DNA from 3 places in the Nonomuraea sp. NPDC049655 genome. Region 2 is predicted to be linked to each of the others. Evidence: riboswitches for the same ligand, from Rfam matches in the RefSeq annotation. Region 2 holds a riboswitch; each other region holds the start of a gene.

Region 1 (4,109 bases), on a different contig from region 2:
ACGGCAGGAAGCCGCTGCTGCTCGTCGGGATGTCGGTGTTCGTCGTCGGATCGGCGTTGTGCGGGCTCGCCCAGGACATGACCCAGCTCATCGCCTTCCGCGCCGTGCAGGGGCTGGGCGCGGGCGCGTTGCTGCCGCTGTCGCTGGCCCTGGTGATGGAGATGTTCCCGCCCGGACGCAACGGCGCCCGCGTGCAGGGCGCACTCGGCGGCGTGATGGCGTTGACGTACCTGGCCGGGCCCTTCCTGGGCGGGTTGTTCACCGACCACGCGAGCTGGCGGTGGGCCTTCTACGTGAACGTGCCGCTCGGGATCGTGCTGATCGCGATCGTGGTGCTGCGGCTGCCGTTCCGTCCGGGCACCGGCGGCGGGGGCCGGCCGGACTACGCGGGCATCGCGGTGTTCAGCGTGGCCATCAGCGCCCTGCTGCTCGGCCTGACCGAGAAGGGCCTGGACGGCAACTCCTGGACCTCCCCGCCCGTGGCCGGGCCGATCCTGCTGGCGCTGGTCCTGCTGGCCGCGTTCGTGCTGGTCGAGCTGCGGGCGGCGAACCCGGTCATGCCGATGCACCTGTTCCGGGACCGTACGTACACGCTGGTCAACGCGACCTCGTTCTTCACCGCCTTCTGCATGTACGCCGGCGTGGTGTTCCTGCCGCGCTACTTCCAGCAGGCGCTGGGCGTCAGCGCCACCGAGTCCGGGCTGAGGATCTACCCGATGACGCTGGCGATGGTGGCGGGCAGCGCGCTCATGGGCACGCTGATGTCCAGGACGCGCACGTACAAGCCGTGGCTGGTCGGGGCGCCGTTCCTGCTGGTGGCCGGCAGCCTGCTCTGCCTGAACCTCACCGTGCGCACCGACGGCCTGCTGCTGGCCGGGTGGATGGCGCTGCTCGGGCTCGGCATGGGGCCGATGTTGTCGGGGCTGACCGTGACCGTGCAGCAGGCCGTCGCGCCGCGGTACATCGGCACGGCCTCGGCCAACCTCACCTTCTTCCGGCAGATCGGCGGCTCGGTGGCGCTGGCGCTGGCCGGCACCGCGTACACGTCGGTCATCACCACGGACGCGCCGGTCCACGGGCTCGCGGCCGCGCACGCCTCGGCGGCGGCCGTGGTCATCCCGTCGCTGGGCGTGGCGGGCGCGGTGATCGCCCTGGTCGCGCTGGTCATGATGCCCGGCAGGCGGCTGGAGCAGGCGCCCGCGGCGGAAAGCAGAGTGGAGGCCGGTTTCGCGTCGTAAGCGACGTCGTGCGAAGCTGTGGATGTCCCCAGAACCAGGAGGTCCTCATGGCGGAAACACCGGAGCCGGAAGTCAGCGAGACTCCCGAGGACGAGATGAAGCGCAAGTTCCGCGAGGCGTTGGAACGCAAGCGCGGGCAGCAGGCCGACTCGGCCGCGGGTGGCAGGGGCGTGGACCCGTCGAAGATCCACGGGGCGCACGGTCCGGCAGCGAGTAAAAGATCCTTCAGGCGCAAGAGCGGCGGCTGAAAGGTCCGATTTAGCAGGGGGTACGGCATGCCGTGCCCCCTTTCTCTTTACCTCGATAGGTAGATCTTTACCCGGTTCATGACGATTCGTTTGTATTTGTCCGAATCTCTGGGTACCGTCTTAACCAATTACCAGCTGGTGGCGTAGTCCCTACCAGGAGAGGGACGACAGCTGGCGCCGAATCCCGACTTGTCGGGAACCGGGGACCCATCTCATTGGGGTGAATCCGGCCATGTGCCGGTAGGGCATCTCCACGCCCGAACCCGTCAGCTAACCCGGTAGGCGAGATGGAGAGGACTTCACGCATGTACCACCTCGTCGTACCCCCGGACAGTGTAGTGACGACCGCCTGCTGAGCGGTCTCTTCCCTGACTTCCCCCACGCGCCGCGTAACCACCCTTTCGGCGCTCTGCCCGGTTACGCACCGTAGTCACGCGCGTTCCCCCTGTCCCCTCGCGAAGGACTTCACTGCTTCATGTCTCGATTTGGCCTGCGCTCTCTCGCCCTGCTGTCCGTGTCCGCCATGGGCGCGCTGACGATCTCCGCCACCGGCGCCCACGCCGACACCGGCGACGACCAGAAGATCCTGCTCAAGGGTTCCACGAAGGCCTCCTACTTCTGGGACGACTCCTCCGGCCGGGCCGGCGACACCGGCCTCCCCGCCAGCGGCAAGCCCATGCAGAAGGGCCTGGCCGCCAGCCCGAGCTGGCCCCTCATGACCGAGGGCTACGTGACCTACAACGGCAAGAAGATGCCGTTCTTCGTGGGCGACCGCGGCCCCGGCGAGCCCTCCAGCCGTGGCGTCATGCTCGACCTCGACGCCAAGACCTTCGCCGAGCTGACCGGCGGCACCTTCAACCCCGACACGCTCGGCGTGGACGGCAACGGCGGCCAGGGCCACATCAAGATCGACTACGTCATCACCAAGTGGGGCGACGGCAAGGGCAAGAAGAACTACCCCGTGGCCTTCTCCACCGGCGCGTGGGGCAGGTTCGACGACAACCCGGCCGAGCCTCCCAAGGTGCTGGCCGACAAGCCCGCCGAGGACGCGGCCGGTTCCGCCGGCGGCCAGGTCGGGAAGACCGTCGCGATGGGCGGCACCGTCATGGCCGGCGTGCTCGTGCTGGCCGGCGGCGGCGTGGTGCTCGGCGGCGAGCGCCTGCGCAAGCTCCTCAACGACTGATCTCCGGACAGACCGCTCTTTACGCCTCGCGACTAGAATGACATTCTGGTCGCTGTGATCCAGCGCGCAGCCGCCAACGGCATCGAGATCGCCTACGAGAGCTTCGGCTCACCCGCGGGCAGGCCCCTGCTGCTCATCATGGGACTCGGCGCCCAGCTCATCCACTGGGACGACGAGTTCTGCGAACTCCTGGCCGAGCAGGGTCACCACGTCGTCAGGTTCGACAACCGCGACGCGGGCCTGTCCACCCATCTCCACGACGAGGGCGTGCCCGCATGGGGCGCGCCCTCGCCGTACGTGCTGGACGACCTGGCCGACGACAGCGCCGGGCTCATGGACGTCCTGGGCCTGCCCGCCGCGCACGTCGTCGGCGCCTCGATGGGCGGGATGATCGCCCAGGCGCTGGCCATCCGGCACCCCGCTCGCGTGCTGAGCCTGACCTCGATCATGTCCACGCCCGGCCCGCAGGCGGCCCCGCCGACCGAGGCGGCCACCGCGGTGCTCTTCGCCAAGCCCGCGACCGACCGCGAGGGGGTCGTCGCCGGCGCGCTGACGACCTGGGCCGTGCTCGGGTCCCCCGGCTGGGAGCTGGACCGCGAACGCGTCACCAGGCTGGCCGGGCTCGCCTTCGACCGCTGCCACGACCCGGCCGGCACGGCCCGCCAGCTCGCCGCCATCATGGCCTCCGGCGACCGCACGTCCGCGCTGGGCGGGCTGAAGGTGCCCGCGCTGGTCATCCACGGCGAGGACGACCAGCTCGTGCCGCTCGCCGGCGGGCGGGCCACGGCCGCCGCCATCCCGGGCGCCCGCCTGGTCACCTACCCCGGCATGGGCCACGACCTGCCTCGCGCCCTCTGGCCCGCGATCGTCGCCGAGATCACCGCCCACACCGGCTCCGCGACGCCCGCCCGGCCCGAGCCCGCCGCGTGACCCGCCGCGTGACCCGCCGCGGAGCCTCGCTGCGCGGGCCGGTCAGAGCTCCAGCTTCTCCTCGATGACCTTGAGCATGTGCCGGGCCAGGGCCAGGTTGGCCCGGTTGCGGTCGAGGGCGAGGTAGAGGAACAGGCCCTTGCCGCTGCGGCCGGTCAGCGGGCGGATGATGTGGTACTGGGCGGTCAGCGTGATCAGGATGTCCTCGATGCCGTCCTTGAGGCCCAGCGAGTCCATCGTGCGCAGTTTGGCCTTGATGACCTCGGTGTTGCCCGCCGCCGCGACCTGCAGGTCCAGCTCCTTCGAGCCGCCGAGCGTGCCGAGCGCCATGCCGCTGCCGTGGTCGACGATCGCCGCCCCGATCGTGCCGTCGATGCTCATCATCTCTTTGAGGGAGACGTCCATGCCTGCCATGCTTTCCTCCGCTTCGGTGGGGATGGTCAGTGCTTGCGTGCCACGGCGGCCACGGAGGCCGCCGTCTTCCTGCCCTCCAGCCGGAGGAGCCCGACG
Region 2 (4,109 bases):
CCTCGACCAGCTCCTGGCGCTGCCGCAGGTCCACCTGATCATCGACGGCTACAACGTCACGAAGACCGGCTACGGCACGCTCACCCTCGCCGACCAGCGCAACCGGCTGATGACCGGCCTCGGCGGGCTGGTCGCCCAGACCCGGGTCGAGGTGACGGTGGTCTTCGACGGCGCCGAACTCAACGCGCCGGTGCAGGTGGTGGCGCCGCGCGGGGTGCGGGTGCTGTTCAGCGCGCCGGGGGAGATCGCCGACGACCTGATCCGCCAGCTCGTCCGGGCCGAGCCGCCCGGCCGGGCCATGGCCGTCGTCTCCTCCGACCGCGAGGTCGCCGAGTCCGTACGCCGGATGGGTGCCAGACCGGTTCCGTCCGGTCTGCTGCTGCGCCGGTTGGGCCGCGCATAAGTTACGAATTAGCACTATTGGCGAGACCCCACCCGCCACTTCTGTACTATTTCGCCCCAGGTGTAATCCCTGGGAGGCGACGCTGTGAGGTTTGGCCGGGTGACGGTGGCCGCGGGTCTCGCGATCGGACTGATGACGGTCCCGATGGGTGCGGCGCTCGCTGATCCCAAGCCCACCCTCAAACAGGCCAAGGCCAAGCTGGAGAAGCTGAACGACAAGGCCGACAAGGTCGTCGACCGGTACAACACGGCGACCGAGAACTACAAGAAGGCCAAGGACGCCTACACCAGGCTCAACGACCGCTACAAGCAGAAGCTGCAGACGGTCGCCGACCTCCGCGCCGAGATCATCAGGGTGGCGGTGGACTCCTACAAGCTGGGCGGGGACGTCACCTCCCTGCCCGGCATGGTCGGCGTCGACGACCCCGAGAACCTGCTGGCCGGGCTGGCCATGGCCGGGCAGCTCTCGCGCGAGCGGCTGGAGAAGCTGGCCGCCTTCGACCGCGAGAACAAGGGGCTCAAGGCCGAGCGCGACAACGCCGAGACCGCGCTCGCCGACGCCGACAAGGAGCGGGACGCCGTCCAGCGGGAGCGGGCCGAGGTGCTGAAGCTGGTCGGCCAGCAGAAGAAGCTCCTGGACAAGCTGGGGGCCTACAACCCGGGCAATCCCAACAGCACCGGCATCAAGTACACCGGTCCCGCCTCGGGCAGTGCGGCGGCCGTCCTGAACTTCGCCTTCGCCCAGGTGGGCAAGCCGTACATCTACGGGGGCACGGGCCCGCGCGGCTACGACTGCTCAGGGCTGACGCAGGCAGCCTGGCGCGCCGCCGGCGTCTCCCTGCCGCGTACGACGTGGCAGCAGTGGGCCTGGGGCGCGAGCCGGAAGGTGGACCTCAAGGACCTCCAGCCGGGTGACCTCATCTTCAGCGAGGGGCTCGGGCACGTCAGCATCTACGCGGGCGGCGGCAAGATCGTCCATGCGCCGCAGACGGGCGACGTCGTCAAGGTCGTCCGCCTCGCCGACTACGGTCGTCCGCTCGTCGGAGCCATCCGCCCCTGACTCGGTCCCCGCCCGAAATCTCGGGCGGCTGCGGCGTGCCCGTGGGCGCTGAGGCGAAGCGGGACAAACGGGGCGAAAGTGCCCTGACAATCGGGTGTGCCGGGAAGTGTGAGAAGGGTCACAAACCGGTAACGGAACCCTGGGGTCCAGCAGGGGTTTCACCCTTTACTTGCATCTTTATCTGATCTTTACAGGCCGAGTCTCCCTTTGCCAAATCTTGACCCCTCGGCGTAGTTTCTGGCGTCGCGGTCAGCAAGCCATGCGCACCGCGGATCGACATCGGAACCCCGATGCGGACCAGATGAAAATCCAGCGGTCGCCGCCGATATCCCCGTTCAGGCACAACCATCGGGCGGCGACCTGCCGAGTCCGTGCAGCCAGGAGCACGGAGCCGGGGACCCAAAGATCCCGTAATCCCCCGGGATCAGGGGTGAATCGGCGCGTCTCGCGCCGTAGGGCGACTTCCAGGCCCGAATCCGTCAGCTAACCCGGTAGGCGTTCGTGGAAGACACAAGGAGAAATCCTGTCTACCTCCCTGCATAACCCCCGTCTGTCCCGTCTTGCCCTGAGGGGCGTCGCACTCACGATGACCGTGACGGCCGGAGGTGCGGTTCTCCATGCCGCGCCGGCCGGGGCGCAGACGGTGAGCGAATCGGCCGCCAGGCTCACCGCGGTGTCCAGCACCGCCAAGGCGGCCACTGCGAAGTCGGCCAAGTCGGCGAGGACCGTCAGGTCTGCCAAGTCGGCCAAGGCCGCGCGGCAGGCGTCGAAGGCCCGCAGGGCCGTCGCCGTCGCCAAGCATCAGGTCGGCGACCCGTACCGGTACGGGGCCACGGGCCCTGGTGCGTTCGACTGCTCCGGACTCGTCCAGTACGCCTGGAAGAAGGCCGGGGTACGACTCCCGCGCGTGACGAACAGCCAGTTCGCCCGCATCAAGCGCAAGGTCTCCTGGCGCAATCTCAAGCCGGGCGACCTGATGTTCTTCAACGGGCTGGGCCACGTCGGCATGTACGTCGGCCACGGCAAGATGGTCCATTCGCCGCGGACCGGCGAACGGGTGCGCATCGACAAACTGGGCGGATGGCGGAAGTCGTCGTTCGTCGGCGCGGTGCGTCCCGGCGCGTGACAACGGGCCCCGCCCGGACCCTCCCCGGTCCGGGCCGGGGCCTGTCGCATGCCCGGCCCCGAGCAGCGCCCGGTCCGGCGAAGGGCCCGGCTCCGCGACGGGGTCGGTCCGGCGGAGGGTTCGGCCTCGGGAAGGGGCCGGGAGGGGCGTGGGCCTACTAGCATCGGGCCGTGTCCTCGCAGGTGCGTCCGTCCCTTCGCGGTCCGCGGCTGCTCCTTTCGGTCCTGCTGCTGTCGACGGCGGTGCTCGTGGTCGCCGACGCGCCGCCCGCCGCCGTCCTGCCCGCCGGGGCGCGCGGGTTGTGGAGCGACGGCGGTCAGGTGGCCCGCGGCGCGCGGTCCGTGGTCGTGGGGCACCGCGCAGAGCCCGGCGTGCTCGCCGATCTGGCCCGCCGCGCGGACCTCGCCGGACGGCGGGTGTCCGCGGTGCTCGGCCGGCCGGTGCGCGCGCTGGTCGTCGTGCCGGACTCCGACGCCGAGGCGGCCGGGCTGGCGGGCACGGGCCCGCTGGACGGGCTGGCCGCGGTGGCCGACGGCGCCAGGGTGATCGTCGTGCCCGGCTCGTTCGCCCGGCTCACCTCCACGGGACGCGACGTCGTCCTCACCCATGAGCTCACCCACGTCGCCGCGGGCACCGACCGGCTGCCCGTCTGGCTCTACGAGGGGTTCGCCGACTACGTGGCCTACCGCGACGCCGGGCTCCCCGTCGGGACGGCCGCCGCCGAACTCGCCGCCGACGTAAGGGCCGGCCGGCTGCCGAGCGAGTTGCCCGGACCTGCGGCTTTCGCCCCCACGGCCGCCGATCCCGGACGGCTCGCGCGGGCGTACCAGGAGGCCTGGATGGCGTGTCGCTTCCTCGCAGACCGGTTCGGTGACGGGACCCTGGTACGGCTCTACCGTGATGCCCGCGTGGCCGGCGTCGATCAGGCGCTCGCCTCCGTGGGGCTCACCGCCGAGACGCTGGCGGCACGGTGGCGCGAGTACGTACGAGAGCAGCTCGCGTGAAGGGGAGGCAGATGAGCGAGCGGAACGACCCGCCCCGGGAAGGGGACGAGCCCGCCGGAGCGGTCGCCAGAGGGGCCGACGAGCCCGGCACGGCGGTCGTGGCGGCCCACGGCGGCGGTGTGGCCATCAGGGACGACGGCGCGGACCGTCCCGGCGACGGTGCGCCGCCGGAGCCGTCCGGCACCAACGAGCCCCCCGAGTCCCCGGGCCACCCCGACGACCCGGACTATCCGGACGCCCGCCCCGACGCGGACGCCGACCCCGACACCGAGGACCCCCGTCACCCCCGGCCCCCCACCCCCGACGACCGCCCCCACGCGACCCGCGCCGACGCCCCCGCCACCGACGCCCGGACCAGCGCGCAGGCCGCCGATGGCACGGACACCCCCGGCAAGAGCCCCGAGGCCCCCGACGACCCGGGAACGGGCGGCAAGGGCGGCGGCAAAGGCGGCGGCAAGGGCGGCGGCAAAGGCGGCGGCAAAGGCGGCGGCAAAGGCGGCGGCAAAGGCGGCGGCGA
Region 3 (4,109 bases), on a different contig from region 2:
CCGCCGGGCGCGGCGCGCGTGTACTCGGTGGACAGCCAGACCGAGACGGGCTTGATGCCGCCGCTGAAGTACGAGGCCGCCGGCGAGGCGATCACCATGTACTTGTAGGTCTTCGACGGGTAGTTGACGCCGAGCCCGGCCTGCGTGGCGAACATGAACGGGCGCAGGTAGAGGCTGTGGCCCTCGGTGGTCGGCACCCACTCCTTGTCGGCCGAGACCAGCAGCTCCAGCGACTCCACGAACGCCTCCTCCGGCAGTTCGGGCATGGCCATGCGCTCGGCCGAGCGGTTGAAGCGGGCGGCGTTCGCGTACGGCCGGAAGGTCGCGATCGAGCCGGAGATCTGCCGGTACGCCTTCAGGCCCTCGAACAGCTCCTGCGCATAGTGGAAGACCGAGGTCGCGGGGTCGAGCGAGAGCGGCCCGTACGGCATGAGCCGGGCGTCGTGCCAGCCCTCGCCGTCGGTGTAGTCGATCGAGATCATGTGGTCGGTGAAGACCTGCCCGAATCCGGGGTTCGCCAGTACCTGCTCCCGCTCGGCCGCGGTGCGAGCGTGGTCGGAATGCTGCACGTCGAAGCTGAGCTTCTGAGCGATGGTCATGACGGAGGTCCTTCTCTCTACGAATCTGCGACTTCGAAAGCTGATTCTGTTAGCTACTGCCCGCGAGCAGTATTCGTACTTCCTAGTGTCTCGCGATTTGGGATGGCAAGAGGCAGTTGGGGTGGTTAGATCCGGCGAACGCGAAAAAGCGCCTGGCAGTCCGTGTTCGGACCGCCAGGCGCGTGCGGGGCTAGGCGGTCCTAGCCGGCTACTCGCGCGGCGATGTCGTCGCCGATCTCGCTGGTCGTGCGGCCGGCGCGGCCGGTCACCCGCTCGGCGATGTCGGCGGCCACGGCCTGCTCGACCTTGGCGGCCTCGGCGTGCAGGCCGAGGTGGTCGAGGAGCATGCCCACGGACAGGATGGTGGCGGTCGGGTCGGCCTTGCCCTGACCGGCGATGTCGGGCGCGCTGCCGTGCACCGGCTCGAACATGCTCGGCGAGGTGCGCTCGGGGTTGATGTTGCCGCTGGCCGCCAGGCCGATGCCGCCGGCGATCGCGGCGCCGAGGTCGGTGATGATGTCGCCGAACAGGTTGTCGGTGACGATCACGTCGAAGCGCTCGGGCTGGGTGACGAAGAACATCGAGGCCGCGTCGATGTGGCTGTAGTCGGTGGTGACGTCGGGGAACTCCGCGGCCACGCGGTCGACCGTGCGCTGCCAGAGGTCGCCGGCGAAGGTGAGCACGTTCGTCTTGTGGACGAGCGTGAGCTTCTTGCGGGGCCGCGACTGAGCCTTCTGGAAGGCGTACCGCACGACGCGCTCGACGCCGTGGGCGGTGTTCAGCGACTCCTGGGTGGCGATCTCGTGCGGCGTGCCGCGGCGCATGACGCCGCCGGTGCCCGCGTAGAGACCCTCGGTGCCCTCGCGGACGACGACCATGTCGATGTGCTCGGCGGTGGCGCCGGCCAGCGCGGTCTCGACGCCGGGGAACAGCTTGACCGGCCGCAGGTTGACGTAGTGGTCGAACTCGAACCGGAGCTTGAGCAGCAGGTCGCGCTCCAGGATGCCGGGCGGCACGCTGGGGTCGCCCACGGCGCCGAGCAGGATCGCGTCGTAGCCGCGCAGCTCTTCGAGCACCGCGTCGGGCAGGGTCTCGCCGGTGCGGTGGTAGCGGGCTGCGCCCAGGTCGTAGTGGGTGGGCTCGATCTTCGTGCCCACGGCCTCCAGGACCTTGAGCCCTTCGGCTACGACCTCGGCGCCGATGCCATCCCCGGGGATGACGGCCAGGCGGATGTTACGCGACTCCATGGGCGGTACCTTACCGGCTCGTCTCGGCTGACGAACACATCATCTCAACAACCGGACAATCCGTTTTGGGGGGATTGCGACCTTTTGACCGTTTCGTTAGAGTTCGACGAGCCTAATCCACGCAGCCGCTGCGTGGAGCCGGGGACCCACCTTTCCCCCCGGGGCGAATCGGCTGCGCCTCCCCCGAGGAGCCGCCGTAGGGCTACTTCCAGGCCCGAGCCCGTCAGCTAACCCGGTCGGCCACGTGGAAGGACAGTCCCCTGTCTAGCATCGCCATCCTTGTGGCGGTGGCAGCGGGCGCCGCAGGTCTCGTGCCTGCCGCCCCCGCGGCTCCCGCCGCTCCGGCCGCCCCCACCCCCTCCATCACCCTCACCGGCCCCCAGGTGAAACAGGTCCAGGAACGGCACGTGCCGAAACCGGCCTGGAAGGTCGCCCTCGAATACGCCATGGACAAGCGCGGCACCCCGTACGTGTGGGGCGGCGCCAGCGAACGGGGCTACGACTGCTCGGGCCTCATGCTCCGAGCCTACGAGGACGCCGGCATCGAGCTCCCCAGAACCGCCGCGGAGCAGTACGGCGCCTTCTCAAGGAAGATCGCCTGGAAGGACCTCAAGCCAGGCGACCTGGTGTTCTTCAGCGGCCTCGGCCACGTCGGCATGATCTCCAAGCCCGGCTACATGGTCCACTCCCCCCACACCGGCGACGTGGTGAAGGAGGAACGCCTGTCGCAGTGGCGCAGGCAGGCCTTCGTCGGCGCGGTACGCCCCGACCCCAAGGGCGTCAAGCGCTGGGCCGACTACAAGCAGCTCCAGAAGGCCCCCGCCCCCGCCATGCTCACCGCGACCCTGTGACGACGACCTTCCCCGGGGCGTGCCCCTCCTCCTGGTAGCGGACGGCCGCCGGGAGCTCGCCGAAGGGGAAGGTCCGGTCGATGACCGGGGTGACCGCGCCCCGCTCGATCAGCCCGGTCAGCGTCAGCAGGTTCGCCCTGTTGCTCCCGCAGCGGACGACGTCCGCCCTGACGATCCGCTGCGGGACGAAGGGCCCCGACGCGAGCGCGGCGAACATGTGGCCGGCCGGCTGCACCCAGCGGCCGGCCGGCCCGCCCACCAGCACGTACGTGCCCTTCCTGGTCAGCACGCGGCGGCAGTCCGCCAGCCGGCGGCCGCCCGCCACGTCGAGCAGCAGGTCGAAGCGCCGGCCCGACGCCGCGAAGTCCTCCTTGGTGTGGTCGATGACGTCGTCCGCGCCGAGCGAGCGGACCAGGTCCGCGTTGCGCCCGCTGCACACGCCCGTGACGTGCGCCCCCAGCGCCTTGGCGAGCTGCACGGCGAACGTGCCCACGCCGCCGGACGCGCCGTTGACCAGCACTTTCTGGCCCGGCTGGAGGCGTCCCTCGTCGCGCAGCGCGATCAGCGCGGTGTTGGCCGCCATCGGCACCGCCGCCGCCTGCTCGAACGACAGGCCCGCCGGTCTGGGCGCCACCTCGCCCTGCCGCAGGCAGACGTACTCGCCGAAGCCGCCCCCGAGCGACATCGCGTACACCTCGTCGCCGGGACGGAACAGCGTGACGTCCTTGCCGGCCGCCTCGACCTCCCCCGCCACGTCGGCCCCGAGGACGGCGATGCGCGGCCGGCGCAGCCCGACCCCGCCGCCCATGACCCGGGCCAGGTACGGCTCCCCCCGCATGAAGTGCCAGTCGTAGGGCTGCACGGACGTGGCCCGCACCCGGACCAGCACCTCGTCGTCGCGCGGCACGGGCCGCTCGACGTCGGTCAGGACGAGCTGGTCGGGCGAGCCGAACGAGCGCAGGACGTACGCCTTCATCGTTTTCTCCCTCGTGCCGCTGATGTGCCGCCAGTGTGGGCGTGACCTGCGCGGACGCTCAACGGTCGAAAGGCGACGGCTCGATGGCCGAAAGTACGACGGCCCGCCCGCCGATGGTGCGAACCAGGACCGGCCGTCCGCGCGATGACCGGGCACGGGCGCGGGCGGCACGCTCTCAGGCATGAGATGGATCGCACCCGCCGGGCTGGTCGCGCTCAGCGTCGTCCCGCTGGTCGCCGGCGCAATCCGGGTGACCGAACTGGCCGCCGGCGCCCCCGTGGCGGCGGACAACGCGCGCTTCTTCGCCATGCCCGTGCCGGTGTTGCTGCACATCCCGGCTTCCCTGGTGTTCTGCGTCCTCGGCACGTTCCAGTTCCAGGCCCGGTTCCGGGCCGGGCGGCCGGGGTGGCACCGCGCGGCGGGGCGGGTGCTGGTG

What was found. A riboswitch is a leader RNA that binds a small molecule or an ion and turns the genes downstream of it on or off. The one in region 2 is predicted to bind cyclic di-AMP.
Region 1: another riboswitch for cyclic di-AMP. It lies ahead of ACIBQ6_RS07695 (hypothetical protein); the one in region 2 lies ahead of ACIBQ6_RS17590 (C40 family peptidase).
Region 3: another riboswitch for cyclic di-AMP. It lies ahead of ACIBQ6_RS08655 (C40 family peptidase); the one in region 2 lies ahead of ACIBQ6_RS17590 (C40 family peptidase).

Annotation. Positions count from the first base shown of each region.
Region 1 covers NZ_JBITLS010000002.1:506,651-510,759, reverse strand. The annotation lists gene ACIBQ6_RS07705 (MDR family MFS transporter) at 1-1,238, shown strand, start outside; gene ACIBQ6_RS07700 (DUF5302 domain-containing protein) at 1,286-1,486, shown strand; cyclic di-AMP (ydaO/yuaA leader) riboswitch at 1,652-1,786, shown strand; gene ACIBQ6_RS07695 (hypothetical protein) at 1,962-2,669, shown strand; gene ACIBQ6_RS07690 (alpha/beta fold hydrolase) at 2,724-3,599, shown strand; gene ACIBQ6_RS07685 (hypothetical protein) at 3,642-4,013, opposite strand; gene ACIBQ6_RS07680 (roadblock/LC7 domain-containing protein) at 4,040-4,109, opposite strand, start outside.
Region 2 covers NZ_JBITLS010000005.1:123,994-128,102, forward strand. The annotation lists gene ACIBQ6_RS17580 (NYN domain-containing protein) at 1-403, shown strand, start outside; gene ACIBQ6_RS17585 (NlpC/P60 family protein) at 536-1,462, shown strand; cyclic di-AMP (ydaO/yuaA leader) riboswitch at 1,814-1,975, shown strand; gene ACIBQ6_RS17590 (C40 family peptidase) at 2,106-2,588, shown strand; gene ACIBQ6_RS17595 (hypothetical protein) at 2,759-3,592, shown strand; gene ACIBQ6_RS17600 (M48 family metalloprotease) at 3,604-4,109, shown strand, end outside.
Region 3 covers NZ_JBITLS010000002.1:698,537-702,645, forward strand. The annotation lists gene ACIBQ6_RS08645 (branched-chain amino acid aminotransferase) at 1-599, opposite strand, end outside; gene ACIBQ6_RS08650 (3-isopropylmalate dehydrogenase) at 800-1,846, opposite strand; cyclic di-AMP (ydaO/yuaA leader) riboswitch at 1,946-2,103, shown strand; gene ACIBQ6_RS08655 (C40 family peptidase) at 2,134-2,697, shown strand; gene ACIBQ6_RS08660 (NAD(P)-dependent alcohol dehydrogenase) at 2,681-3,673, opposite strand; gene ACIBQ6_RS08665 (DUF2306 domain-containing protein) at 3,855-4,109, shown strand, end outside.